4 regions of the Streptomyces sp. NPDC053673 genome follow, and region 1 is predicted to be linked to each of the others. Evidence: riboswitches for the same ligand, from Rfam matches in the RefSeq annotation. Region 1 holds a riboswitch; each other region holds the start of a gene.

Evidence for each region. Region 1 has a riboswitch for cobalamin ahead of ACZ6ZQ_RS21910 (cobalamin biosynthesis protein). Riboswitches for the same ligand answer to the same signal wherever they lie in the genome.
Region 2: linked by a shared signal. The riboswitch ahead of cobN (cobaltochelatase subunit CobN) and the one ahead of ACZ6ZQ_RS21910 (cobalamin biosynthesis protein) in region 1 are both predicted to bind cobalamin.
Region 3: linked by a shared signal. The riboswitch ahead of ACZ6ZQ_RS23515 (prenyltransferase/squalene oxidase repeat-containing protein) and the one ahead of ACZ6ZQ_RS21910 (cobalamin biosynthesis protein) in region 1 are both predicted to bind cobalamin.
Region 4: linked by a shared signal. The riboswitch ahead of metE (5-methyltetrahydropteroyltriglutamate--homocysteine S-methyltransferase) and the one ahead of ACZ6ZQ_RS21910 (cobalamin biosynthesis protein) in region 1 are both predicted to bind cobalamin.

The regions. Positions count from the first base shown of each region.
Region 1 covers NZ_JBVJKN010000015.1:73,022-80,076, forward strand. The annotation lists gene ACZ6ZQ_RS21890 (inorganic phosphate transporter) at 1-388, shown strand, start outside; gene ACZ6ZQ_RS21895 (hypothetical protein) at 404-625, shown strand; gene ACZ6ZQ_RS21900 (alkene reductase) at 735-1,805, opposite strand; gene ACZ6ZQ_RS21905 (MerR family transcriptional regulator) at 1,942-2,289, shown strand; cobalamin riboswitch at 2,397-2,551, shown strand; gene ACZ6ZQ_RS21910 (cobalamin biosynthesis protein) at 2,583-3,533, shown strand; gene ACZ6ZQ_RS21915 (cobyric acid synthase) at 3,530-5,116, shown strand; gene ACZ6ZQ_RS21920 (putative cobaltochelatase) at 5,304-7,055, shown strand, end outside.
Region 2 covers NZ_JBVJKN010000058.1:19,695-26,749, forward strand. The annotation lists gene cobN (cobaltochelatase subunit CobN) at 1-2,457, opposite strand, end outside; cobalamin riboswitch at 2,495-2,628, opposite strand; gene ACZ6ZQ_RS37355 (cobalamin biosynthesis protein CobG) at 2,673-4,070, shown strand; gene ACZ6ZQ_RS37360 (precorrin-8X methylmutase) at 4,067-4,708, shown strand; gene ACZ6ZQ_RS37365 (precorrin-2 C(20)-methyltransferase) at 4,714-6,213, shown strand; gene ACZ6ZQ_RS37370 (flavin monoamine oxidase family protein) at 6,608-7,055, opposite strand, start outside.
Region 3 covers NZ_JBVJKN010000017.1:44,399-51,453, forward strand. The annotation lists gene ACZ6ZQ_RS23510 (SCO2322 family protein) at 1-433, opposite strand, end outside; gene ACZ6ZQ_RS23515 (prenyltransferase/squalene oxidase repeat-containing protein) at 520-1,779, opposite strand; cobalamin riboswitch at 1,872-2,019, opposite strand; gene ACZ6ZQ_RS23520 (MBL fold metallo-hydrolase) at 2,285-3,325, opposite strand; gene ACZ6ZQ_RS23525 (aldehyde dehydrogenase) at 3,633-5,120, shown strand; gene ACZ6ZQ_RS23530 (ferredoxin) at 5,120-5,353, shown strand; gene ACZ6ZQ_RS23535 (hypothetical protein) at 5,583-6,110, shown strand; gene ACZ6ZQ_RS23540 (hypothetical protein) at 6,226-6,615, opposite strand; partial or broken gene ACZ6ZQ_RS23545 (transposase) at 6,683-7,055, shown strand, end outside.
Region 4 covers NZ_JBVJKN010000012.1:101,219-108,273, forward strand. The annotation lists gene ACZ6ZQ_RS19135 (SPW repeat protein) at 1-341, shown strand, start outside; gene ACZ6ZQ_RS19140 (MurR/RpiR family transcriptional regulator) at 578-1,498, shown strand; cobalamin riboswitch at 1,811-2,032, shown strand; gene metE (5-methyltetrahydropteroyltriglutamate--homocysteine S-methyltransferase) at 2,183-4,507, shown strand; gene ACZ6ZQ_RS19150 (crotonase/enoyl-CoA hydratase family protein) at 4,829-5,608, shown strand; gene ACZ6ZQ_RS19155 (class F sortase) at 5,703-6,419, opposite strand; gene ACZ6ZQ_RS19160 (hypothetical protein) at 6,567-7,055, opposite strand, start outside.

The DNA.
Region 1 (7,055 bases):
CTCCACCACCCAGTCCTGCTCCGGGGCCGTGATGGGCGCGGGCCTCGGCCGCAAGGGCGGCGTGGTCCGCTGGTCCACCGCCACCCGGATGTTCGTCGCCTGGGGCCTGACCCTGCCGGCCGCTGGTCTGGTCGGTGCCGCGGCCGAGTTCCTGACCAGTCAGGGCACCTGGGGCGTCATCGCCGTCGGCGTGCTGCTGGTTGCGAGCTCCGCTGTGATCTGGTCGCTCTCGCGCCGCAAGCCGGTCGACCACACGAACGTCACCGACGACGAGGCCGCCGACGCCGAGCAGGCAGGCGCCACGGCGCTGGACGACCTGAAGGTCACCATCCCCGCCCCGGCCGCCCCCGCCGGTGAGCCCGCCCCCGCCCCCACCGCCGCGGCGTAAGGAGGAAACGAAAGCATGAAGATCGACTGGGCAGCTCTCGGCTCCGTCTTCGGCGTGAGCCTCGTCGTCACCGTCGCCCTGGTGGGCTTGTTCACCCTGGGCGTCGTGGGTCTCTCCAAGCAGGAAGCCGCCTCCGCGCAGGGAGGCTCCGCGGTCCTGGCCCGCACGGGTGCCTACGCCTGCTTCGCGCTGTGCGCGGCGGCGGTCGCGTACGGGATCTTTCTGATCGTCGCCTGATCCGGCAGACCACTTCGTCCGGTCCGTGCCCCATCACCGGGGCAGAGGACCGGACGAAGGTTTTTGCGGCGCGGAAGGTCAGGCCCCACGGCCACTGCCGCGACGCAGGTCAGTGCTGATAACTGGAGTAGTCGAGGTAGCCGGTGTCGCCGCCCCGGTACCACGTCTCCTGGTCGCTCTCGCGCAGCGGGAGTCCGAGACGGAGCCGCTCCACCAGGTCCGGGTTGGCGAGGTAGGCGCGGCCGTAGCTGATCAGGTCCGCTCCGAGGGCGAGCCAGCGCTCGCCGAGCGCCCTGTCGGTCGGCTTCGGGCCGATCTGCCCGCCCGGGTTGACGATGAACGCGCCGGGCCACGCCTTGCGCAGCCCGACGAGCACGTCGTCCTCGGCTGCGACCAGGGTATGGACGTAGGCGAGACCGATCGGGGCGAGCGCCTCCAACAGGGCCCCGTACAGCTGCGGCACGTCGTCCTCGACCATGTCCCAGACCTGGCCCCCCGGGGAGAGACGGATGCCCACACGGTCGGCGCCGATGGCGTCGGCCGCCGCCTCCGCCGCCTCGACGGCGAAGCGGATGCGTCCGGTGATGGAGCCGCCGTAGGCGTCGGTGCGGCGGTTGGCGTTGGAGGACAGGAACTGCTGGATCAGATAGCCGTTCGCCCCGTGCAGCTCGACGCCGTCGAAACCGGCGTCGATCGCCCGGCGCGCCGCGTCGGCGAACACCTGCACCTCGCGCTTGACCTCGCCGGTCGACAGGGCCCGAGGGACGGGGGCGGGCAGAAGTCCCTTGGGGCCGGTGAACAGTTCGCCCTTCAGCGCGATCGCGGAGGGTGCGACGGGGTGGTGGCCGACGGTCTCGGGATGCGCGACCCGGCCGGAGTGCATGAGCTGGGCGAAGATCCTTCCGCCATTGGCGTGCACCGCGTCGGTCACCGGCCGCCACGCCGCGACCTGCTCATCACTGTGCAACCCGGGGGTGTTGGGGTTCGACTGCCCCTGCAGGCTCGGCTGCACCCCTTCACTGACGATCAGGCCGGCGGTGGCGCGCTGGGCGTAGTAGGTCGCCGACGACGCGGCGGGTATGCCGTTCTGTGAGGCGCGAGCCCGGGTCATCGGGGCCATCACGACGCGGTTGGGCAGCCGGAGGTTTCCTAGCTGGTAGCTCTCGAACAGGCTGGTCACAGTCATTCCCTTTGCTCTGCAGGACGTGCTGGTCGGTCGTGAGCTACGCTAAAACCTGACGTTGACGTCAGAGGCAAGTCCTGTGGTCCGGATCACCGATGGGGTCCGGACCACCGGTGAGGCATCGGGAGGCAATGTGCGTATCGGCGAGCTCGCCACCAGGACGGCCGTGAGCGTGCGCGCCCTGCGCTACTACGAGGAGCAGCAACTGCTCGCGTCGGAACGCAGCCCCAGTGGACAGCGCCGGTACCCGGAGACCGCGATCGAGCGCGTCATCCTGATCCAGCAGCTGTATGCCGCGGGGCTGTCCAGCAGGACGATCCGGGGGCTCCTTCCCTGTATCAACACGGGAGTCAGCACACCGGAGTCCCTTGCCCTGCTGAAGGCCGAACGCGACCGGATCGGCGACCGGATCGGCGAACTGGTCAGCACCCGGGACCGGCTCGACGCCGTGATCGCCGCGGCCGAGGGGACGGACCACTAGGTCGTGCGCCGGCGTGTGGGACTCCGCGCGCCCGCGAGCGGGACTCCGTGCGGCTCCGTGTGGGACTCCGCACACTGTCCCGTCGCAGGTCAAGGGCGAGTTGACGGGTGTTCTCGGCCCGTGGTGGACTTCCGGAGCCATTTACGGCGGCAGAAGAGGAAGCCGGTGCGAATCCGGCGCGGTCCCGCCACTGTCACGGGTGCGTCCCCGTTCAACGGGACGCTGCCCGAAGCCAGGAACTCTCTCCCGCCGGTCACGTCGAGCCAGGGCGCGGACCCTGAGTGAGGACGAACATGCGTGCAGAGCGGACCTTTGCATGCGGTGTCGCTGCCGGACTCGCCGGCGACCTGCTCCTCGGCGATCCGCGCCGTGGGCATCCGGTCGCCGCGTTCGGCCGGGCCGCCGCTGCCGTCGAGCGGGCGCTGTGGCGCGACCACCGAGGGTGGGGCGCGGTGCACACCGCTGTCTGCGCCGGGGGCGCCGTCGTCGCGGGCGCGCTGGCCGCTGCTTCCGTGCGCCGTTCCCGTACGGCATCGATCGCGCTGACCGCGGCCGCCACCTGGGCCGTGGTCGGCGGCACGTCGCTGGGGCGGGAGGCCCGGGCGATCGGCGGGGCGCTGGCGGCCGGGGACATCGAGGTCGCCCGGGAGCGGCTGCCCCATCTGTGCGGGCGTGACCCGCAGTCGCTGGACGGACCGGGGATCGCCCGGGCGGTCGTCGAGTCCGTCGCCGAGAACACCTCCGACGCGGTCGTCGGCGCCCTGGTGTGGGGGGCGCTCGGCGGGGTGCCGGGGCTCGTGGGCTTCCGTGCCGTGAACACCCTGGACGCGATGGTGGGCCACAAGTCGTCCCGCTACCGGCGGTACGGCTGGGCGTCGGCGCGGCTCGACGACGTCGCGGGCTGGCCGGGCGCCCGGCTGACGGCGGCAATGGCGACGGTCGCCGGCGGGAATCCCCGGGGTGCGGTACGGGCCTGGCGCGAGGATGCCGCGAAGCATCCGAGCCCCAACGCCGGCCCGGTGGAGGCGTCGTTCGCGGGGGCGCTCGGAGTGAGGCTCGGCGGGACGCTGTCCTACGGGGGGCGGGTCGAGCACCGGCCCGTGCTCAACGGGGACGGCCGGGCCGTCGAAGTCGCGGACATCGAACGTGCGGTGCGGCTGTCGCGTCGCGTGGGGGTGCTGGCACTCGCGGCGTGCGCGGGCGCGCGGCTCGTATACGGGGCTGTCAGGGGGAGGCGTAGATGAGTGGCGGTGGACTGCTGGTCGCCGGGACGACGTCGGACGCGGGCAAGAGCGTCGTCACGGCGGGGATCTGCCGGTGGCTGGTGCGCCAGGGCGTGAAGGTCGCGCCCTTCAAGGGACAGAACATGTCCCTCAATTCGTTCGTGACGCGCGAGGGCGCGGAGATCGGCCGTGCGCAGGCCATGCAGGCGCAGGCGGCTCGGGTGGAGCCCTCCGCGCTGATGAACCCCGTGCTGCTCAAGCCGGGCAGCGACCGGTCCAGCCAGGTCGTGCTGATGGGCAAGCCGGTGGGCGAGATGAGTGCGCGCGGGTTCTTCGGGGGGTCCGGGCCCGCGGCGCAGCCGCGATCAGGTGCTGTGTCTCCCGGGAAAATGCTGCACGGCGGGCGGCAGCAGGCGCTGTTCGGGCCCGTCATGGAGTGCCTGGAGGAGCTGCGGGGCACGTATGACGCCGTGATCTGCGAGGGGGCCGGCAGCCCGGCCGAGATCAATCTGCGGCGCACGGACATCGTGAACATGGGCATCGCCCGGGCTGCGGGCTTCCCCGTGGTGGTGGTCGGGGACATCGACCGGGGCGGGGTGTTCGCGCAGTTCTTCGGTACGACGGCGCTGCTCGCTCCTGAGGACCAGGAGCTGATCGCCGGCTATCTGGTGAACAAGTTCCGCGGTGACGTCACGCTCCTGGAGCCGGGTCTGGAGATGCTGCACGGGCTCACCGGGCGGCGGACGTACGGTGTGCTGCCCTACGCGCACGGGCTCGGCATCGACGAGGAGGACGGCCTGCACGTTTCTCATAAGCACAGTTCCCTGCGGGGTGCGGTACGCGAGTCCGTCGTCGCCCCGCCGGTCGGCGAGGACGTGCTGCGCGTCGCGGTCTGCGCCGTACCGCTGATGTCCAACTTCACCGATGTGGACGCACTGGCTGCCGAGCCGGGCGTGGTCGTGCGCTTCGTGGACCGCGCCGAGGAACTCGCCGACGCCGACCTGGTCGTCGTGCCCGGCACGCGCGGCACCGTGCGCGCCCTGGAGTGGCTGCGCGAACGGGGCCTCGCGGACGCGATCGCCCGCCGCGCGGCGCAGGGCCGTCCGGTGCTCGGTATCTGCGGTGGCTTCCAGGTGCTGGGCGAGCGGATCGAGGACGAGGTCGAGTCACGGGCCGGGTCCGTGGCGGGGCTCGGGCTGCTGCCGGTGCGGGTGCGGTTCGCGCCCGAGAAGACCCTCGCGCGGCCGGTGGGTGAGGCGCTCGGAGAGCCGGTCGAGGGGTACGAGATCCACCACGGTGTCGCCGAAGTCCTCGGCGGAGAGGCCTTCTTGGACGGCTGCCGGGTCGGATCGGTGTGGGGCACCCACTGGCACGGCTCGCTGGAGAGCGACGGCTTCCGGCGGGCGTTCCTGCGCGAGGTGGCCGCGGCCGCCGGGCGCCGTTTCGTGCCGGCCCCCGACACGAGCTTCGGCGCGCTGCGCGAGGAACAGCTGGACCGGCTCGGCGACCTGATCGAGGAGCACGCCGACACCGACGCGCTGCTCGGCCTGATCGAGGGCGGCGCGCCCGCCGGGCTGCCGTTCATCGCGCCGGGCGCGCCGTGAGCGCCTGTGGCGGGGCTCCTTCGGAGCGCATCCGGGGGTACCCCCACGCCGCAGGGCGTAGGGGGAGTTCGAGGACGGCCACCCCGGCCAACCCGGCGCTGCCGGTTCCGGATGGAGCGCAACGGCCTCGGCAGGTTACGAACGAGCCGCGCATCCGGCGTGGCTCCAGCGAAGGAGTGATCACCCGATGAGCACCCCCTACCCGTTCACCGCGATCGTCGGAATGGACGATCTGCGGCTCGGGCTCCTGTTGAACGCGGTCTCGCCCGCGGTCGGCGGTGTGCTCGTACGCGGTGAGAAGGGCACCGCCAAGTCGACCGCCGTGCGGGCGCTCGCGGCGCTCATGCCGGATGTCGACGTCGTCGCCGGGTGCCGGTTCTCCTGCGCGCCCGGGGCGCCCGACCCGACGTGTCCGGACGGACCGCACGAGGCGGCTCCCGGTACGGCGCGGCCCGCCCGGATGGTCGAACTCCCCGTCGGTGCTTCGGAGGACCGGCTCGTCGGCGCGCTCGACATCGAACGGGCGCTCGCGGACGGCGTGAAGGCCTTCGAGCCGGGGCTCCTCGCGGACGCGCACCGCGGGGTGCTGTACGTCGACGAGGTCAACCTGCTCCACGACCACCTGGTGGATCTGCTGCTGGACGCCGCCGCGATGGGCGCGTCGTACGTCGAGCGCGAAGGCGTCTCCGTACGCCATGCCGCGCGCTTCCTGCTGGTCGGGACGATGAACCCCGAAGAGGGCGAGCTGCGGCCGCAGTTGCTCGACCGGTTCGGTCTGACCGTGGAGGTCGCGGCGTCGCGGGAGCCGGAGCAGCGGGTGGAGGTCGTGCGGCGGAGACTGGCGTACGACGAGGACCCGGCCGCCTTCGCGACGCGCTGGGCGGACGAGGAGGAGGCGCTGCGCGAGCGAATCGTGGCGGCGCGGACGCTGCTGCCTTCCGTGGTGCTCGGTGACGCCGCGCTGCGGCAGATCGCGGCGACGTGCGCGGCGTTCGAGGTGGACGGCATGCGCGCCGACATCGTGATGGCCAGGACGGCGACGGCACTGGCCGCGTGGGCGGGGCGTACGGACGTCCTCGAGGAGGACGTCCGGCAGGCCGCGCTGCTGGCGCTCCCCCACCGGCGGCGCCGCAACCCGTTCGACGCGCCGGGCCTCGACGAGGACAAACTGGACGAGACGCTGGAGCAGTTCGGCGGGGACGACGAGCCGGAGCCCGATCCGGACCCGGATGGCCCGGGCGGCGGGCCCGGCGGCGGCATTCCGCCGCAGGGGCACGGGCCCGATGCCGCGCCGCCCGCCGAGCAGCCGGGGCAACCGGAGCCGTCCGCCTCCCGGACCCCCTCCGGCGCGGGCGAGCAGGCCGCCGTACGGGCCGCCGAGCCGTTCCGTACGAAGATGCTGAGCGTGCCCGGCCTCGGCGAAGGGGCCGCGGGACGTCGCTCCCGGGCGCGTACCGAGCACGGCCGGACCACCGGCGCCCGCCGCCCCCAGGGAACGCTCACCAAGCTGCACTTGGCGGCGACCGTGCAGGCCGCGGCACCGCACCAGCGGGCGCGCGGGCGTTCGGGACCGGGGCTCGTGGTCCGGCGCGACGATCTGCGCCAGGCGACCCGCGAGGGCCGCGAGGGCAATCTCGTGCTGTTCGTCGTGGACGCGTCCGGCTCGATGGCGGCCCGGCAGCGCATGAGCTCCGTGAAGGGCGCGGTGCTGTCGCTGCTGCTCGACGCCTACCAGCGGCGCGACAAGGTCGGTCTGGTCACCTTCCGCGGCACGGGCGCGGACGTGGCGCTGCCGCCGACGTCGTCCGTGGACGCGGCCGCCGCACGCCTGGAGCAGCTGCCGACGGGCGGGCGGACCCCGCTGGCCGCAGGCCTGCTCAAGGCGCACGACGTGTTGCGCGTGGAGCGCCTGCGCGATCCGTCGCGCCGGCCGCTGCTG
Region 2 (7,055 bases), on a different contig from region 1:
GCGGCCGGTCGGCAGGACGTTGACGAGGCCGCGCAGCGGCGAACCGGACGGTCCTGCCGGGACGAAGCCGCCGTTCAGCGCGTGGACGGCGTGGTCGAGCTCGTCGGTGGTGGCGGCGAGGCGCGGGACGACCTGACGGGCGGCGAAGTCGAGGATGTCGGCGACGGCCTGTCCATACCCCCCCGACGCGGAGGTCACGGAGGCGACGGCGGCCGGGTCCCAGTCGGCCTCCTCCATCGCCTCGACCAGCGCGCGGGCCGCGGCCTCCGCCTCGTCGGCGGTGGTGCGGGTGGCGGCGGACTCGTCGAGGCCGAGGGCTTCACGCAGTCCGGGCAGGGCGGTCGTACCGCCCCAGATCTGCCGGGCGCGGAGGATGGACAGAACGAGATTGACGCGCTCGGGTCCGGTCGGCGCACCGCCGAGCACATGCAGACCGTCGCGGATCTGGGCGTCCTTGACCTCGCAGAGCCAGCCGTCGACGTGGAGCAGGAAGTCGTCGAAGCCGTCGTCGTCGGGCCGGTCGTCCAGCCCCAGGTCGTGGTCGAGCTTCGCGGCCTGGATCAGGGTCCAGATCTGGGCGCGGATGGCAGGGAGCTTCGCCGGGTCCATCGACGAGATCTGCGCGTACTCGTCGAGCAGCTGCTCCAGGCGCGCGATGTCGCCGTAGGAGTCGGCGCGGGTCATCGGCGGGACGAGATGGTCGATGAGGGTGGCGTGCACGCGGCGCTTGGCCTGGGTGCCCTCACCCGGGTCGTTGACCAGGAACGGGTAGACGAGCGGCAGGTCGCCGAGCGCCGCGTCGGGGGCACAGGCGGCGGACAGGCCCGCGTTCTTGCCGGGCAGCCACTCCAGGTTGCCGTGCTTGCCGAGGTGGATCATCGCGTCGGCGCCGAAACCGCCGTCGTCCTGCCGGGCCGCGATCCAGCGGTAGGCGGCGAGGTAGTGGTGCGAGGGCGGCAGATCGGGGTCGTGGTAGATCGCGATCGGGTTCTCGCCGAAGCCGCGCGGCGGCTGGATGACGACGAGGAGATTGCCGCGGCGCAGGGCGGCCAGCACGATGTCGCCCTCGGGATTGCGGGAGCGGTCCAGGAACATCTCGCCGGGCGCCGGGCCCCAGTGCTCCTCGACGTGCTCGCGCAGTTCCTGCGGCAGGGTCGCGTACCAGCGCTTGTAGTCGGCGGCCGGGATACGGACCGGATTGCGGGCGAGCTGCTCCTCGGTGAGCCAGTCCTGGTCGTGGCCGCCCGCCTCGATGAGCGCGTAGATCAGCTCGTCGCCGTCGCCGGACGCGAGGCCGGGGATCTCCTCCGTACCGAAGTCGTAGCCCTCCGCCCGGAGCCGGCGCAGCAGCGAGACCGCGGAGGCGGGGGTGTCGAGGCCGACGGCGTTGCCGATGCGGGAGTGCTTCGTCGGGTACGCGGACAGGACGAGGGCGAGCCGCTTCTCGGCGTTCGGGATGTGGCGCAGACGGGCGTGGCGTACGGCGATCCCGGCGACGCGGGCGGCGCGCTCGGGGTCGGGGACATAGGCCGGGAGGCCGTCCTCGTCGATCTCCTTGAAGGAGAACGGGACGGTGATGAGGCGGCCGTCGAACTCCGGGACCGCGACCTGGCTGGCGGCGTCCAACGGGGACAGGCCCTCGTCGTTCTCCTCCCAGCTGCTGCGCGACCCGGTCAGGCACAGCGCCTGCAGGACGGGCACGTCGAGCGCGGCGAGCGCGCCCGCGTCCCAGGACTCGTCGTCACCGCCGGCCTGTGCCTCGGCGGGCCTGGTGCCGCCGGCGGCGAGGACGGTCGTGACGATGGCGTCGGCGCCGCGGAGCTGTTCGAGGAGCTCCGGCTCGGGGGCGCGCAGCGATGCCACGTAGAGGGGGAGGGCCCGGCCGCCCGCGTCCTCGACGGCGTCGCAGAGGGCACCGACGAAGGCGGTGTTCCCGCTCATGTGGTGGGCGCGGTAGTAGAGCACGGCGATGGTGGGGCCGGTGGGGCCGGTGGTGCTCTTCGCCTCACGGTCCAGGTGGCCCCAGGTCGGCGCCGGGGCCGGGGGCTCGAAGCCATGACCGGTGAGCAGGACCGTGTCCGACAGGAAACGGGCGAGCTGCTCCAGATTGTCCGGACCGCCGTGCGCGAGGTAGGCGTGCGCCTCGGCGGCGATCCCGACCGGGACGGTGGAGGCCTCCATCAGCTGGGCGTCGGGGGCCTGTTCGCCGGTGAGGACGACCACGGGCCGGTCCTGGGCCAGCAGCTGGTCCAGACCCTCCTGCCAGGCGCGGATACCGCCGAGGAGCCGTACGACGACGAGGTCGGTGCCGTCGAGGAGCGCCGGCAGCTCGTCGAGCGGGAGCCGGGAGGGATTGGCCAAGCGGTACGCCACCGGGCCGTCGTTGCCGTCGGCCGCGCGGGCGCTGAGCAGGTCGGTGTCAGAAGTCGACAGCAGCAGGATCGTCGCGTGCGTCATCGCGTGCGCAGGCCTTCCTCGGGGTGTCCGCGCCCCGGGTGGTCGTAGGACGGCGGGAGTTCCTGACTCGCCGGGTCCCGAGGGCCCGGCTCACAGTGGCGGGACCGCGCCGGATTCTCACCGGGCTTCCTCCCCAGGGCCCTGGGACCCCTTGCCTTTCTGCATAGTAGAGGCTGGCCCTTGCCGACAGGGCGGCCACCTGGAATGACGTAGGTATGCTCGCCGCCATGCCGCCCACACCGCCAACACCCCCGGACCGGGACGAACCCCGCATTCGGGACCGGGGAGACGCATGCCCGGGCGCGCTGCGGCTGCACGCGGCGGACGACGGGCAGCTGGCCCGACTCCGGTTGCCCGCAGGCGTCTTGACGCCTCGTCAGGTCGAAGCCCTGGCCGATGCTGCGGAGCGGCTCGGTGACGGGGCGCTGAGCATCACCTCCCGTGGGAACGCGGAACTGCGCGGCCTCGGCGAGGGGTGCGGGGCGCAGCTCGCGGGAGTGCTCCGGGAGGCCGGACTGTTGCCCTCGGACACGCACGAGCGGGTACGCAACGTGCTGGCCTCACCGCTCGCCGGACTCGACGGACTCGGTTACGGCGACGTCCAGTTGTGGGCGCGCGAACTGGACGTGCTGCTGTGCGCGAGCGACGGGGCGGCCGGGCTGTCCGGGCGGTTCCTGTTCGCCCTGGACGACGGGCGCGGGGACGTGGCGGGCCTCGGTGCGGATGTGACCTTGCTCGCAGAGACGGGCGGCTCGGCGCTCGTACGCGTCGGGGACCAGGCGTTTCGCATCCGCGCTGCCGATGCCCCGCGCGCGGCCCTCGCCGCCGCGGAAGCCTTCCTCGCGGCGGCGGTCGCGGCGGGCACGGGGGCGTGGCGGGTGCGGGAGCTGCCCGGTGGGCAGGACATTGCCGTGGGGGCGCATCTGGAACGGGCGGGCGTCGCCGCGGAAGCTTTCCCCGCTCCGCCCCTTCCCGGCTGTGTCGATGTGCGGCTCCGCCACGTGGGGAGCAAGCCCCCGGACCCCCGTACGGCCTTCGGCCGTGAGGCGGAACCCGTGCCCGGGGTCGTAGAAGGGCCCGGCGGCTGGGCCCTCTCCGTCGCCGCCCCGCTCGGACGGCTCACCGTCGCGCAGGTCCGCGCGCTGCTCCCCGCGCCCGCGGACGAGGTACGGCTCACGCCGTGGCGCGGAGTCGTCGTGCCCGGGTTCGCCGACCGCGCGGCGGCCGAGGCGCGGCTCGCGCAGCTCGGCGAGGCCGGGCTGATCACCGGCGCCGACTCCCCCTGGTACGGCGTCGGCGCCTGCACCGGCCGGCCCGGATGCGCCAAGTCGCTGGCCGACGTGCGGACCGACGCGGCACCCGGCCGGGGCGGCCTGCCCGTGTACTGGTCCGGCTGCGAGCGGCGGTGCGGACATCCGCACGGGGAGTACGTGGACGTCCTGGCCACGGCGGACGGCACGTACCGGGTGACCGTGCTCGGCGCCGGCGTACCGGTCGGCGGGCCGACCGACGTACCGACAGACCGGGGGCTGGCCGACGCTGTCGCGGTGGCACGGGCCACGCCCCTCCCGACGACCGTCCCGACGACCGCCACGAAGACCGTCACGAGATGAGCGAGAGCACAGTGTTCGACTACGAGAAGGACGGCGCGGAGATCTACCGCCAGTCCTTTGCCACGATCCGCGCCGAGGCCGATCTCGCCGCGCTGCCCGCCGACGTCAGCCAGGTCGCCGTGCGGATGATCCACGCCTGCGGCATGACCGACCTCGTCCGCGATCTCGCCTACTCGCCCGGCGTGGTGGCCCGCGCACGCGCGGCCCTACGTGCCGGCGCACCCATCCTCTGCGACGCCCAGATGGTCGCCAGCGGTGTCACCCGCAAGCGGCTGCCCGCGGACAACGACGTGATATGCACGCTCTCCGACCCGTCCGTGCCCGCGCTCGCCGCCGAACTCGGTACGACGCGCAGCGCGGCCGCGCTGGAGCTGTGGCGCGACCGTCTCGACGGCGCGGTCGTCGCCGTGGGTAACGCGCCCACCGCGCTCTTCCGGCTCCTGGAGATGATCGAGGAGGGCGCGCCCCGCCCGGCCGCCGTCATCGGCGTGCCGGTCGGATTCATCGGCGCGGCCGAGTCCAAGGACGCGCTCGCCGTGCACGGTTCGGGCCTGGAGCACCTGGTGGTGCGCGGGCGGCGCGGCGGCAGCGCCATGGCCGCGGCAGCGATCAACGCGATAGCGAGTGAGGCGGAGTGAGCGACGTGACCGGGAAGCTCTACGGCGTCGGGCTGGGGCCCGGCGATCCGTCGTTGATGACCCTGCGCGCGGTGGAGGTCATCGCCGAGGCGGACGTCGTGGCGTACCACAGCGCCAGGCACGGCCGTTCCATCGCGCGCTCGATCGTGGCGAAGCACCTGCGCTCCGACCACATCGAAGAGCGGCTGATGTACCCGGTCACGGTCGAGACCACCGATCACCCCGGCGGCTACCGCGGCGCGCTCAACGACTTCTACGAGGAGGCCGCGGAGCGGCTCGCGGCGCATCTCGACGCGGGGCGGACCGTGGCCGTGCTCGCGGAGGGCGACCCGCTCTTCTACGGCTCGTACCAGCACATGCACAAGCGGCTGGCCCACCGGTACCCGACCGAGGTGATCCCCGGGGTCACGTCGGTCAGCGCGGCCGCGGCCCGGCTCGGACAGCCGCTCGTGGAGGCCGAGGAGGTGCTGACGATCATCCCGGGCACGCTGCCCGAGGAGGAGCTGACGGCCCGTCTCGCCTCGACCGACTCCGCGGTGGTGATGAAGCTGGGGCGGACCTTCCCGGCGGTGCGCCGGGCGCTGGAGCGCGCGGGGCGGCTGGACGACGCGCGGTACGTGGAGCGGGCGACGATGCCGGGCGAGCGTACGGAGCCGCTGGCCGAGGTGGATCCGGAGTCCGTGCCGTACTTCTCGGTGGCGGTGCTGCCGAGCCGTGTCGACGAGGTGCGGCCAAAGACGCGTCCGCAGGGCGAGGTCGTCGTGGTGGGCACCGGCCCGGCGGGTCCGCTGTGGCTGACGCCCGAGACGCGAGGGGCGCTCGCCTCCGCCGACGACCTGGTCGGCTACACGACGTACCTGGACCGGGTGCCGGTACGGCCCGGCCAGCGGCGGCACGGCTCCGACAACAAGGTGGAGTCGGAGCGCGCCGAGTTCGCGCTGGACCTCGCGCGGCGCGGGCGGCGGGTGGCGGTGGTCTCGGGCGGCGACCCGGGGGTCTTCGCGATGGCCACGGCGGTGCTGGAGGCCGCCTCCCAGGAGCCGTACGCGGACGTTCCCGTACGCGTCCTGCCGGGCGTCACAGCGGCGAACGCCGCGGCGGCGCGCGCGGGCGCCCCGCTCGGCCACGACTACGCGACGATCTCCCTCTCCGACCGGCTCAAGCCGTGGGAGGTCATCGCGGAGCGCCTGCGGGCCGCGGCCGCCGCGGATCTCGTACTGGCCCTGTACAACCCCGGCTCGCGCAGCCGCACCTGGCAGGTCGCCAAGGCCCGCGAACTGCTTCTGGAGCACCGCGCCCCCGACACCCCCGTCGTCGTCGCGCGTGACGTGGGCGGCCCGGAGGAGAGCGTACGGATCGTGCGCCTCGGCGAACTGGACCCGGCGGTGGTCGACATGAGGACGCTGCTGCTGGTCGGCTCCTCGCAGACCAGGACGGTCAGGAGGGGGTCGGGCGCCGGGGCCGGCGAGGAGATCGTCTGGACCCCGCGCACGTACCCCGGTTAGGGATCCGGCGGATCAGGCTGGATCAGCGAGTCGCAGGGCCTCGCGAACGAACCCAGCCAGTTCCGTGGCCGGAAAGGTTTGCCGGGAAGCTCGCGGCGTCCGGTGCATGAGGTCTCCCCCGGCCCGGGGGGCCGAGGGGACGCATCGCAAGGCTGAGCATCGCCCTCGTACTGGATGTACTTGGGTGACGCGACAACGCAGCGAGGTGCCGTGCAGGGCGTCGCGAGCCGGTGAACCTTTCCGGCCATGGCACTAGATCCGCGGGACAGGCCCTGGGCCCCTCCGGCCCTGAGCCTGTCCGGCACTTGGCCGGTCCGGCACTTGGCGCGGGCCCGCGCCCGTCGGCCCGGCCCTTCGTCGCGAGCGCGGGGCGGGGGTGCGGGCACGGGGCCGGTCAGTTCGCGGCCAGGACTTCGCGGGCGGCTCGTTCGCCGGAGCGCACCGCCCCCTCCATCAGTCCGTGCATCAGCGTCGCCGACTCCGTACCGGCCCAGTGGACCCGGCCCACGGGCTCGCGCAGCGCGCTGCCGTAGTTGGTCAGGGCGCCCGGCGGGAAATGGGCGACCATCCCGCCCAGCGACCACGGTTGGCCGGACCAGTCGGTCTCCAGGTACGCGGTGGGACGGCGTGCCTCCGCGCCGAAGCGCTCGGCGAGCGCGCCCAGAAAGACCGTCTGCCGCTCCTTGGGGTCCAGGCGACCCAGCCGGACGGCCCCGGGCCCGAACGCATAGCTGCTCAGCACTCCTGGCCGCCCCGAACGCGGGGTCTGGTCGATGGTGATCGGGAGGGGCGACTGGGGTGCGAGCGTCTGCCCCGACAGCCGCTGCCCCCTCCAGAACGGC
Region 3 (7,055 bases), on a different contig from region 1:
GCAGGGGCTCGGCCACCGCGGCGAGGGCTTCCGCGCTGGTGGCGTCGGGACGGACCTGCGCACAGCCGGTGCGGGGGGCGGGCGGCGTCTCGCCCCCCGGCGCGTCGGCGGGGGTGCCGAAGTCGACGACCACGCCGACGCGTTTGGTGCCGGCCTTCGCGGGGGTACCCGCGCACAGCTCGGCGAAGCCGGGCGCGGTCCGGGGCTCGGCCGAGTCCTGGGAGTCCGCGCTGACGGAGAAGCGGAAGCCGTCCACCGTGCCATCGGCCGGCCGGGCCGTGGCCGGGCCCTGGGTGGCGTACGCCCAGGCCCCGCCGTCGGACTGCCAGAACGACCAGTACCGGTAGCCCGCCGCCTGCGCAGACCCCGCGCCGCCCAACACGGTGAGCGCGACGCCGAGGGAGAGGACGAGCGCGGTCAGTCGTGCAGGCACGACCGCGCCCACCCCTGCGCGTATCCCGTACCACCGCGCACCGCGGGCGCGGGTGCGGGGGCGAGTGCGGTCGGTCGCCCCCGGCATCACTGCTGCTGGTTCTTCCGGCGACCGCTGATCAGAAAGCCGATGCCCGCGCCGGCCGCGACACCCGCGCCGACGATCCACCAGATACCGGCGCTGTCGCCGCCCTTGTCCGTCTCGTCGTCGGAGTCGCCCTCGCGCGGCTGGGGCGTGGCAGTGTCCGTGGCTGTGGGCGCGGGGCCGGTCGCGTTCAGCTGCTCGACCAGGTCGGCACCGCCGAAGTCGCGCGGGTCGGCACCGGACGCGTGCGCGGCGAGGATGAGCTGCGCGTACGCGGCAGGTCCGGCGTCCTTCGCCCAGGCGGCGGAGTTCTTCTCCAGCCAGGCCACCGCACCGGCCGCCTTGTCACTGTGCCCGGCGGCGGACAGGGCGAGCACCGCGTCCGCGGTGTTGCCGAAGTCCGGCAGCGGGGCCGGGTCGGTCGCGCCGGGCAGCGGCGGCGAGTCCAGGTGCCCGGTCTTCGCCAGCGCCTTCGTGAGGTACGCGGCGCCGTTGCGTGCGGCCTGCTCCGGAGTCGCCCTGGCCGGGGTGGCGCACTTCGGCTCACCGTCCGGCCTCGGGCCGCCGACGATCATGCCGCGGCCCAGTCCGCCGAGCACCGCCGCCGCCGTGGCGTCGCCGTTCGCGAGCAGCTTGCCCGCCTTGTCCGGCTGGTACGCGAACGCCCCGCCGCCCGTCGCGTCGGCACACGGGATCGCGAAGGAGACGAGTGCGTCGTAGGGGGTCCTGCCGTCCTTCGACTTCACGTCGCCCGGCTTGGCCTGCGCAGCGGCGAAGGCGCCGATCACGATCGACGTGGAGTTGGCGTCGGACGGCATGCCCGGGTTGTAGCTCCAGCCGCCGTCGGCGTTCTGCACGGACTTCAGCCACTCGAGGCCCTTGTTGACGGCGTCCTGGTGCCCGCCGAGGGCGCGCAGGGACTGCACCGCGGCCGCCGTTGCGTTGGTGTCCAGCATCGTCTTCGCGTCGCACGGCTTGCTGACATCCGCGCGGTACGAGGCGAAGCCGCCGTTCGCGCACTGCTGCCCGGTCAGCCAGTCGACGGACTTCGCGGCGGGCACGGTCCGCATGACGTCCTGCGCGAGCAGCGCCAGCGACTGCCGCCAGACACCGTCGTACGTCGGGTCCTTCGTGCCGTACAGCCCGGCCGGGATCGTGGGCGAGGGAGAAGGGGTGGGCGCGGCCGTCGCGGCCGGGGCACCGGCCACGCAGAGCACGGCGGAAGCGGCGGCGAGTGCTGCTGCGCTGCGGCGAACGGTCATGGCGGACTGTGCCTCTCCTGTCGGGAGCCGGGCACAGGCACGCTGAGGCACCAGGCTCCGGCGCCGTATACCTCGACGGTGCCGGCCACCGGGCGGTCCCGATGGCGCGAGCCGGTCACTCCGGTACGAGGCATTCCGACTCACCGCCTGCGACGGCGGCTCACGGTTGCGGGTCAGTGCCGGATTTGCACCGGCTTCCCCCCGTACGGTGTGATGACGACTCGCACACTCTACCGGTCCGTATTCCGGGCCCCCGGGACGGTCGGCGCCATGGGCGGGCGGGCTAGCGGCCGGGCGCACGGCCGGGCGTGCGGTCTGTCCCGGTGGTCCGGGTCGCGGTTCGGGGTCGCGGTCTGCCCCGCGGTCCGGGCCCGTCGACATGGTGTCGCGGTCCGGGGCGGTCGACATGGGTCGTCGACGCAATGACCGCCATGACGTGCACGCTGACGGGCCCGCGCGGAAGCGCCCGCCGGAATGCCGCCACCCGGGCCGACGGGGACGGGCGTCAGCGAGCCACCACGTACGCCACCGGATCACTGCCCGCCACCGCCTCCGCCCGCCCCAGCTTCACCAGGCGGCGCACATGGGCCTCCGCCTCCGAGACCGCGATGTTCCGTGAGCCGTAGGGGATCTGCTCCCAGGGGCGGTTCCACTCCATACGCTCGGCAAGCTGCCACGGAGTGAGCGGCGCGGCGAGGAGTTCCAGCAGTCCGCCGAGCCGCTCCTCGTGGTGGGCCAGCAGCTCACGGACTCGTGCGGGGGCGTTGGTGAAGGCGTGCTGGTGCGCCGGGAGGACCTCGGCGACGCCGAGGCGGCCCACACGCTCCAGGGAGTCGAGGTAGTCGCCGAGCGGGTCGGTGACGGTGGAGTCGCCGGGGTCTTCGTAGAGGCCGATGTGCGGGGTGATCCCCGGCAGCAGGTGGTCGCCGGAGAAGAGCCGTCCGACGCCGGGGAGGTTCGCCGGATGCTCCTCCTCCAGGTGCAGACAGACGTGCCCGGGGGTGTGGCCGGGCGTCCATATCGCGCGCAGCCGACGGCCGGCCAGGTCGACCAGCTCCCCGGGAACGATCTCCCGGTCGGGCAGGGCGGCCCGGAGCCCGGGCAGGGTGCGAGTCCGGCCTTCGGCGCGCGCCGCGCGCAGCGGGGCGAGATGCTCCTCGGGGGCGCCGACGGCGGCGAGCTTGTCGGCCAGGTAGTCGAGCCAGGCGCCGGGCTGTGCCTCCCGGGTGCGGCGTACGACGGCGGTGTCGGCCGCGTGCATCGCGATCCAGGCGCCGGACGCCTCGCGCACCTGACCGGACAGTCCGTGGTGGTCGGGGTGGTGGTGGGTGATGACGACGCCGTGGACGTCGGCCACCGAGGTGCCGATGGCGGACAGGCCCTCGGTGAGGGCCGTCCAGGAGGCCGGATCGTCCCAGCCGGTGTCGATGAGGACGGGGCCGCGGCCGGTGTCGAGGACATGGACCAGGGTGTGGCCGAGCGGGTTGTCCGGGATGGGGACCTGGAGGGACCAGACGCCTCCGCCGTGCTGGATCACCTGTGGCATGCGTCCTCGAATCTCCGGAGGCGGCAGGGGCATTGCTCACTATAACGAGAACTGATGGACCGTCAGAACGGTCCGGGAGAGTTTGCTGGAATCCCCGGCCCGGCTCTGGCGGAAGCTGCACGACGACAGTCTCGACGCCGATGACTGATGGGCCCATCGGCCCTCCTCCGTGGCCTGGCTTACTTGAACTGGAACTGGTATCAGTTCTGAAACAGTGTCAGAAGATCCCCAGTAGATCTCCGGCTGATCGTCCGGCAGGTCTCCGGCAGATCTCCGGCAGATCCCCGGTGTGTGGGAGGCGGACGTCATGACCGAGCTGGTCGAGCACGGAAAACTGTTCATCGGCGGGGAGTTGGTCGATCCCCTCGGCACGGACACCATCGAGGTGATCTCACCTCACACCGAGCACGTCATCGGCCGCGTCCCGCATGCGTCGCGGGCGGATGTGGACCGAGCGGTCGCCGCGGCCCGTGCCGCGTTCGACGACGGGCCCTGGCCGCGGACGACGCTCGCCGAGCGGATCGAGATCGTCGGCCGCATCAAGGACGCGATCGCCGTACGGCACGAGGAGATCGCCCGCTCGATCAGCTCGCAGAACGGCTCACCGTACTCCTGGAGCGTCCTGGCGCAGGCGCTCGGCGCGATGATGGTCTGGGATGCCGCCATCACCGTCGCCCGCGACTTCACCCACGAGGAGCAGCGCGCCGGCGTCCTCGGGCCCATCCTCGTGCGGCGCGAGCCCGTCGGGGTCGTCGCGGCCGTCGTACCGTGGAACGTCCCGCAGTTCGTCGCCGCGGCGAAGCTCGCGCCCGCGCTGCTCGCCGGCTGCACGGTCGTCCTCAAGCCGTCGCCGGAAACGCCGCTCGACGCGTACATCCTGGCCGACATCGCCCGCGAGGCCGGGCTGCCGGACGGTGTGCTGTCGATCCTCCCCGCGGGCCGTGAGGTCAGTGAGTACCTCGTCGGGCATCCGGGCGTCGACAAGGTGTCGTTCACGGGCTCGGTTGCCGCGGGCAAGCGCGTGATGGAGGTCGCCGCTCGCAATCTCACCCACGTCACGCTGGAGCTGGGTGGCAAGTCCGCGGCCGTGATCCTGCCGGACGCCGACCTCGACGCGACCGTTCAGGGCATCGTGCCGGCGGCCTGGATGAACAACGGGCAGGCCTGCGTGGCCCAGACCCGCATCCTCGTGCCGCGGTCCCGCTACGACGAGTTCGCCGACGCCTTCGCCGCGGCGGCCGGAGCGCTGGTGACCGGTGATCCGCTGGACCCGGCGACCCAGGTCGGCCCGCTCGTGGCGGAGCGGCAGCGGCAGCGGTCCCTCGACTACATCAGGATCGGCCAGGAGGAAGGCGCCAAGATCCTCACCGGCGGCGGCCGTCCGGCGGGTCTCGACCGCGGCTGGTACGTCGAGCCGACCCTCTTCGGAGGCGTCGACAACTCCATGCGCATCGCTCGCGAGGAGATCTTCGGACCGGTCATCTGTCTGCTGCCCTACGGGGAGGAGAGCGAGGCCGCGAAGATCGCCAACGACTCCGACTACGGGCTCAGCGGCAGCGTGTGGACGGCAGACGTCGAACACGGCATCGACTTCGCGCGGCGGATCAGGACGGGGACGTACAACGTCAACACGTTCAGCCTCGACATGCTCGGGCCATTCGGTGGATACAAGAACTCCGGACTTGGGCGGGAGTTCGGTCCTGAGGGCTTCGGCGCGTACCTTGAGCACAAAATGATCCATTTGCCGTCGACGTATACATCTGCCGCTGACGCGGCGGGCGGGAGCGAGATCTGATGGGTGACCGCTGGCATGTCGAGGTCGACCGGGGCGTGTGCATCGGCTCCGGGATGTGCGTGAACCACGCGCCGGACGGCTTCAAGCTGGACTCGGCCCGCCAGTCGCATCCGCAAGCCGAAGAGACCGACGCGAACGAACAGATCCTCGCCGCGGCGGAGGGCTGCCCGGTCGAGGCGATCCTGATCACGCTCCCGGACACGGGCGAGGCCGTTTTCCCGCCCGAGGACTAGTGCCCCCGCCCGGGGAAGGTCCTGTCCCCGCCCGAGGACCAGCTCTTTCCCCGGTCCGAGGATCAGCCCTTGTCCCCGCCTGAGGATCGGCCCTCTTCCCCGACCGGGAATCAGCCGTTTTCCCCGTCCGAGGATTAGCCCGTGCGAACAGCGGCGCGAGCACCCGTGCCAGACTGCTCCCATGATCGTGTGGGCAACGGGCCCGCGCGCGGCCCGGATTGGGAGACTTGTGCGCAAGGCGAGGTGGGCGGCCGCGGCTGCCGGTGTGGTGCTGCTGGCGACGGGGTGCGGCAGCGAGGGCGGTTCCGACGAGGGCAAGGGCGGCGCGGGTGCGTCCGGTTCCTCGTCCTCCGCACCGGCGGAAGCGGGCGGGAGCCTGGACGCGGCCGCGGTGACCAAGGAGGTCGCGGACGCGGCCACGGCGGCCGGGTTCACCGAGAAGCCGTCGGACGACGTTCCGGCGAACCTCAAGCAGTGCATGGTCTCGTGGCAGGCCGACGACAAGAAGGCCGCCGATCCGACGAAGTCCTACGACGCGACGGTCGCGAACCTGACGAAGGGCGGCTGGACGGAGTCGCAGAACTTCGACCAGCAGGGCTCGACCATCAAGTCGCTCGACAAGAGCGGCTGGACCCTGAAGGCGAGCCGGCACGGCAAGGCCGGGACCTTCATGATGATCTCGTTCATCGCCACGGACAAGGGCCCCGAGTGCGGGAAGCTCTTCCAGGAGGACCTGGCGAAGAACAAGGCGTCCTAGACGATCAATTCCAAGGGATGCCTGCGGAGGGTGTGGGGTGGGCGGCGGCCGAAGCCACCGCGAGACGGTCAGGCGGTGGGCTGCCGGCCCTGGTTGTCGAGGTGGCAGCGGGCGGTCAGGCGTCAGGGTCGACTTCGGGGTGCGTGAACCGCACGGGCTTGCCCAGCGACCGGGCGTAGGCGATTTCGGCTCGGGTGCTGTCTCCGATGTAGTCGCCGACTACGAGCACCTCATCAGCGAGCCGGATCTTCGCCCGGTGCAGATCGTCGAGTCGAACCTTCAGCGCCTCGGCCTCGACGGGATCGGACCAAAGTTCGTGCGGCGACTTCATGTCACAGCCCGGTTTGACGACAATCTTTCCGGCTTTGGTCTCCCGCAGATCGGCCTCGTTCATCTCGGTCATGAAGCGGGTGGAGCCGCAGATCACGACGATACGCGGGAGGCTCAACAGCTTCTTCGCGTCGGCGAGCTTCTCCTCGGGGGTGAGCAGGTGCGGGTATGACACTGGTTCCTCCTGGTGTGGTCCAAGGGGTGCCTGCGGAGACGAGAATGAGGGTGTCCAAGATCGTTTTGTGACGAACGACGTGGACACCCTCGCGACAGCACTCTATGCGACGACCGACGACATGCTGAAGGAGCATCCCGACCTGGCGCCGTGGCGCCCGCCGGTCGGCATTACGCCCCGCCTGAGCGATGCCGAACTGGTCACCCTCGCCACGATGCAGGCCATACTCGGCTACACCTCCGAGGCCAAATGGCTCCGCCATGCCCGTGCCCACCTGCACCACCTCTTCCCCTACCTGCCCCAGCAGCCCGGCTACAACAAGCGGCTGCGCAAGGCCGCCGGTCTGATGCGAAGCGTCAACCGGACCCTTGCCACCACCACCTCGGTGTGGAGCGACGACGTATGGGCCGTGGACTCCACCCCGGTGGAATGCGGCCGCT
Region 4 (7,055 bases), on a different contig from region 1:
CGTGGATCGCCGGGTTCAACGGCCTCACCACGCTGGCCGTGTGCAACCTGATCACCGGTGTCGCCTATGCCCTGTGCATGGGCGGGTTCGGCTCGGCCTACGAGCGGACCCACTCCCAGGCCTGGTGCGCCATAGCCATCGGAGCCTGGACGATCATCTCCCCCTGGGTCGTCGCCGGTAACGTCGCGACGGCCCGCAGCATCGTCAGCAACGTCATCGTCGGCGTCGTGGCGCTGCTGCTCGGTCTGGCCATGGCGGCCGTGGCCGAGCGCCGCGTCGGCGGCCTCCGCCGCACTCGGGCCTCCGCGCGCGGCGGCCCGGACATCGGTCCCATGCGCTGAGCGCGCGTCCCGCCTCAGGGAAGGCTCCGGCCCCGGCAAGTGCCGACCGGGTCGGGGCCTTCCCGCACGACTGCCGGTTGTTCCGCTCAGCCGTCCCCGAACTCGCCGCACGGCCGCCGCAGTCGGCAGCCGCGTACGGGGCTGTCCCACCAGCCGGACAGTGGCCGACGGTTCCCGTGGGCGACCACGGTGCGTGAGCTATGTTGAACCCAAGTGGGATGCGAAGGAGGCACACCGTGCCATCAGATCAGCAGGCGCGCGCGCAGGCGTCTGCGATCACGCCGGGAAGGCAGTCTCCCGATGCGGAGCCGACGCCTGTGGAGAGGGTCCGTGCTCTGTTCGGCGGGCATCGGCTGTCTCCCGGGCAGCGGCGGATCGCGCAGTACATCATCGACCACCTCACCGAGGCCGCCTTCTTGTCGATCACGGATCTCGCGGACCGGGTGGGGGTGAGCCAGCCGTCGGTGACGCGGTTCGCGTCGTCGGTGGGGTTCAGCGGATTCCCGGCGCTGCGGGAGGCGCTGCAGCCCATCGCGCTGAGCGCGGTCGCCGGGTCGGTGGACACGGGGGAGGACCGCCGCAACGAACTGCAGGCGGCCGTCGACGCCGAGATCGGCAGTCTGGAGGGCCTGCGCCGTGTGTTCGCCGACACGGGCAAGGTGCTCGACGTCGGCCGGGAGCTCGCCCGGTCGGTCCCGCTGACGGTTCTCGGCCTGCGGATCTCCTCGTCGCTCGCGGAGTACTTCGCGTACGGGGCGAGGCGGATCCATCCGGACGTGCGTCTGGTCTCGCGCGGGGGGAGCGTGGCCTACGACGCGCTGCTGCAGTCCCGGGAGGCGGGCGGCACGTGGGTGCTGGCGTTCGCGATGCCGCGGCACGCCAAGGAGACGCTGGCGGCGATGCGGGCCGCACGCAGTGCGGGCCTGCGCACCGCACTGATCACGGACCTGACGATGGGGCCACTGGTCGACGAGGCCGATGTCGCGTTCACGGCCGCCACCGGATCACGTCTGGTCTTCGACTCGTACGCGGCGCCGGGGGTGCTGTCGGCGGCCATCCTCCAGGCCATGGCCGATGCCGATCCCGAGCGTACGCAGATGCGTCTCGAGCAGTACGAGCAGGCCGCTGAGCAGCACGATTTCTTCCTGGAGGACTGACGCCGGCGGGGCCGGGCGGCGGTCTTGCGGAAGGGACTTTCACACCCAGAGGTGCATGAATTTTTTCATGCCCTTGCTTACTTGGCAGTAAATATATTTACTTCAGGTGGCACTGCGGACGACACTCCTCCTCGTCGGCCCCACGGTGTTCTGTTAGGGCAGCCTCTCCCCTTGGCTGCCCCCCGGCGGCCCCGGTCAACCCCTGGGCCGGGGCCGCCGGCAAGACGGCCGGTCTGCTGCATGCAGGCCACCCGCACCCGCGCATCACCTTCCGGAATGTGAACAGTGATGTCCGCGCACCCACGTACCCCCTACGCTGACCGTGCAGCTGGTACGCCCTGTCAGCCGGACAGGAGCGTCGTAAGAGGGAACCCGGTGGGAATCCGGGACTGCCCCGCAGCGGTGAGCGGGAACGACCGCCGTCATACGCACTGGGCCCGGCCGGGTCTGGGAAGCGACGGCCAGTAGATGTCCGCCGGGAAACCGGCAGACGTGCCCGCGAGTCCGAAGACCTGCCCGTTGCCCGCCCGCGACGTACGCGTGCGGAGATCCCGGTGACCTCGAGGGCGGGTCGGCGCACACACCAGGCGGAACGGGCAACACCCGGCCGCCCGGTCGCCGTTCCTTCGCGCCCTCGACCCGTCCCGGGGTCGTATCGGAGACACGCTCGCGAAGGAGAGTTCCGTGACCAGCAAGTCCGCAGCCACGGGAGCACGGGCCACCGTGTACGGCTACCCCCGGCAGGGCCGGAACCGGGAACTGAAGAAGGCGATCGAGGGCTACTGGAAGGGCCGCGTCACCGCGGACGCCCTCCGGGACACCGCCGCGGACCTGCGCCGCACCCACTGGCGGCAGCTCGCAGAGGCCGGTGTCCACGAGATGCCGACCGGTGACTTCTCGTACTACGACCACGTCCTGGACACCAGCGTGATGGTCGGCGCGATCCCCGCCCGCCACCGTGCCGCCGTCGAGGCAGACGCCCTGGACGGCTATTTCGCGATGGCACGCGGCACCCAGGACGCGGCGCCGCTGGAGATGACCAAGTGGTTCGACACCAACTACCACTACCTCGTCCCCGAGCTCGGCCCCGGCACCGTGTTCTCCGCCGATCCGGCCAGGCAGGTCGCCGAGTTCAGGGAGGCGCTCGCACTCGGCCACCGCGCCCGCCCCGTGCTCGTCGGCCCGGTCACGTACCTGCTGCTGGCCAAGCCCGCTCCCGGCGTCGACGACGGCTTCGAGCCGCTGACACTGCTGGACCGGCTGCTGCCGGTGTACGCCGAGGTACTCGCCGATCTGCGGGCCGCCGGGGCCGAGTGGGTGCAGCTGGACGAGCCCGCCCTCGTCCAGGACCGCACCCCCGCCGAACTGGACGCCGCCGCCCGCGCCTACCGCGCCCTCGGCGGCCTCAGCGACCGGCCCAGGCTGCTGGTCGCCTCCTACTTCGACCGGCTCGGCGAAGCACTGCCGGTCCTGGCCAAGGCTCCCGTCGACGGTCTCGCCCTCGATTTCACCGGCCCGGCCGCCGCGAACCTCGGCGAACTCGCCGCGGCCGGCGGGCTGCCCGGCAAGCGCCTGGTCGCCGGAGTCGTCGACGGCCGCAACGTATGGATCAACGACCTCTCGGCCTCGCTCGCCACCCTGGGTACCCTGCTCGGTCTCGCCGACCGGGTCGATGTGTCCGCCTCCTGCTCGCTTCTGCATGTGCCGCTGGACAGCACCGTCGAGCACGACATCGATCCACAGATCGCCCGCTGGCTCGCCTTCGCCCGCCAGAAGACCGCCGAGATCGTCACCCTGGCCCGTGGTCTCGCGCAGGGCACGGACACGATCGCGGCGGAGCTGGCCGCGAACCGGGCCGATCTGGCTTCCCGTGCGGGCTCGGCGATCACCCGCGACCCGGCGGTGCGCGCCCGGGCGGCAGCTGTCACCGACGCGGACGGCCGCCGCGCGCAGCCGTATCCGGAGCGGGCCGCCGCCCAGCGCGCCCACCTCGCGCTGCCGCTGCTGCCGACGACCACCATCGGATCGTTCCCCCAGACCGGCGAACTGCGCACCGCCCGTGCCGATCTGCGCGCCGGGCGTATCGACACCGCCGGCTACGAGGAGCGCATCGAGGCCGAGATCCGCGAGGTCATCTCCTTCCAGGAGAAGGCCGGAATCGACGTCCTGGTGCACGGTGAGCCCGAACGCAACGACATGGTGCAGTACTTCGCCGAGCGGCTCACCGGCTACATCGCCACCCGGCACGGCTGGGTCCAGTCGTACGGCACCCGCTGCGTCCGCCCGCCGATCCTCGCCGGCGACATCTCCCGCCCCGAACCGATGACCCTGCGCTGGACCCGCTTCGCGCAGTCACTCACCGACCGACCGGTCAAGGGCATGCTCACCGGCCCGGTCACCATGCTCGCCTGGTCCTTCGTCCGCGACGACCAGCCGCTCGGGGACACCGCACGCCAGGTCGCCCTCGCCCTGCGGGACGAGGTCGACGACCTCGAAGCGGCGGGAACCTCCGTCATCCAGGTCGACGAACCCGCCCTGCGCGAGACGCTGCCGCTGCGCGCCGCGGACCGGGCCCGCTATCTCACATGGGCGACCGAGGCGTTCCGCCTCACCACCAGCGGGGTGCGCCCGGACACCCAGATCCACACCCATATGTGCTACGCCGAGTTCGGTGACATCCTCCAGGCCATCGACGACCTCGACGCCGATGTCATCAGCCTGGAGGCCGCCCGCTCCCATATGCAGGTCGCCGGTGAACTCGCCATCGCCGGCTATCCGCGCGAGGTCGGCCCCGGTGTGTACGACATCCACTCGCCACGCGTCCCTGGCGCCGCCGACGCGGGGGCCCTGCTCCGCAAGGGACTCGAGGCCATCCCGGCGGAGCGGCTGTGGGTCAATCCCGACTGCGGCCTCAAGACCCGCGGCTGGCCGGAGACCCGGGCGTCACTCGACAACCTCGTCGCAGCGGCCCGTGAGATCCGGACGGACCTCTCCGCACCGGCATCCTGAGCCCACTCCGTGCCGGGGCCGGGCACCGATGTGCGTGCCCGGCCCGGCACACCCCCGACCAGCGCCGGAGTGGGACCGCTCGGCGAGGCGGTCACGCAGCAACTCTGTACGTACGCAGCGACACCCGGCGCGGCGAGGCCGCCCAGGTGCCCGGCTGCCCGGGACAGCGGATGAGGCTGGCTCCGGGGTGCCCGGGCCCACTAGTGCCGCGACCGGGCAAAGCTTGCCGGGAGGGGCACTAGCTTTCGTCGGGACCATCCGGTACTCGCGGCCCGGGGATTCCTCCCCGGGCGGCGGTCGACCCCTGTGGGAAGGCGAACGATGAGCGAGAACCCTGCGGTGCGGATCGAGCGCGAGGGCCCCGTGCTCACGGTGATCCTCAGCCGCCCCGAGGTCCGTAACGCCGTCGACGGCCCGACCGCCGCCCGACTCGCCGAGGCCTTCCGTGAATTCGACGCCGACCCTGACGCGGCCGTCGCCGTGCTGTGGGGCGAGGGCGGTACCTTCTGCGCCGGCGCCGATCTCAAGGCCATCGGCACGCCACGCGGAAACAAGGTCCTCGCCGACGGTGACGGGCCGATGGGCCCCACCCGGATGCGGCTCGGCAAGCCCGTCATCGCGGCGGTCTCCGGCCACGCGGTGGCCGGTGGCCTGGAACTGGCGATCTGGTGCGACCTGCGGGTCGTGGAGGAGGACGCCGTCTTCGGGGTGTTCTGCCGCCGCTGGGGCGTTCCGCTCGTGGACGGCGGCACCGTACGGCTGCCGCGCCTGATCGGGGAGAGCCGGGCCATGGACATGATCCTCACGGGCCGCCCCGTCCCGGCCCCGGAGGCGTACGGCATGGGGCTCGCCAACCGGCTCGTACCGGTCGGCGACGCCCGCCGGGCGGCGGAGCAACTCGCCCGGGAGATCGCGGCGTTCCCTCAGCTGTGCCTGCGCCACGACAGACTTTCCGCCCGCGAGCAGCACGGCCTGAGCGAGCCGGTCGCCCTGGCCGCCGAGTACCGGCACGGCATGGTGCCGCTGACCGCGGGGGAGACCCAGTCGGGCGCCGACCGGTTCGCGGGTGGCGCGGGCCGTCACGGGAGCTTCGCGGACTGAACCGCGGAGCCTGCCCATGCCCCGGCCCGCGGCTCCGCCCCCGGCCCGGCGGCGGACCGGGCATGTGGCCGGGGGCATCGGGACCGGCTGTGGTTCAGGCCTTCGCGGCCTTCGCGGCCTTCCTGGCGGAGTCGAGGTGGGCGAAGACGACGACGTTGTCCTTGTAGTCCTTGGTCTTCAGGTCGAATTCGCCACCGCACGTGATCAGGCGCAGCTGCGCCGACGGGGTGTCGTTGTAGACGCGCTCATTGGGGAAGCGCGCCTTGCTGAACATCTCCACCGAGTCGACTTTGAACGTCGCGACCTGCCCGTCCTTGCGGGTGATGTCGATATGGTTTCCGGGCTTCAGCGCACTCAGCCCCACGAACACGGCCGGGCCGGTCTTGGTGTCGACATGGCCCGCGACGATGGAGGTGCCGCGTTCACCGGGTGTGGCACCCGCCTCGAACCAGCCCGCCAGATTCTTGTTGTTGGGTGGCGGCGGGTTGAGCTGTCCGGACGGGCCGATCTTCAGAGGGGTGAAGGGCGCGTTGACGGAGATCGCCGGGATGGAGATCCGAGTCGGGGCGGAACGGGTCAGCACCAGCCCGGTGGTGGCCTGGGGGGAGCCGGCCTTGTGGGTGGTGGGCGCGGGGGCGGCGGCCGCAGGAAGGGGTCGCGGTCTGTTCTCCCCGATGGAGTCGAAGGAGTTGTGGAGGAGCAGAGCGCCGAGCGCGACCGCCGCGGCGGGCCACAACAGGCTGCGGCTGACGGAACGGGAGGAGGACGGTTGCCCGGGCGTCTTCGGATCGGGCGGCTGCTGGGCGGTCATGGGAAGTGCCTTTCGTGTACCCGGAGGGGAGCGGCGTGAGCGAGCGGCGGATCGGGGCCGTGGCGGCGGAAACGTAATCGCCGCGGCCGCCGTCCGAGGGGGACGGCGGCCGCGACAGCGCAGCGAACTGCTAGTGGTGCGGCCTCATCAGGCAGAGGTCCCGGACTTGACGCCGCGGCGACGCAGCTTGTAGACACCGGCGCCGATGCCACCGAGCATCAGAGCCGAACCGGCAGCCAGGCTGCTGCTGTTCATCGCCAGACCGCCACCGCCGGTGCCCACGCCACCGTTCGGCTTGTCCTTGTCGTCGTCGTCGTCATCGTCGTCATCGTCGTCGTCGTGGTCGTCCTTGTCGTGCTTCCACGACTTGCCGTGGTCGTCCTTCTTGTCGCCCTTGTCGTGGTCGCCCTTGTCGCCCTTGTCGCCCTTGTCGTAGTCGGAGTCGTCCTCGGCTACGGCCATGGCGAGGGCGCCGCCGCCGGCGTCGACGCCGCCCTTGGGCTCGTCGTCATCGTCGTCGTCGTCATCGTCGTCGTCGTCGTGGTCGTCCTTGTCGTGGTCCTTCTTGCCGTGGTCGTAGTCCTTCTTGTCGTGGTCGCGCTTCCACGACTTGCCGTGGTCGTCCTTCTTGTCGCC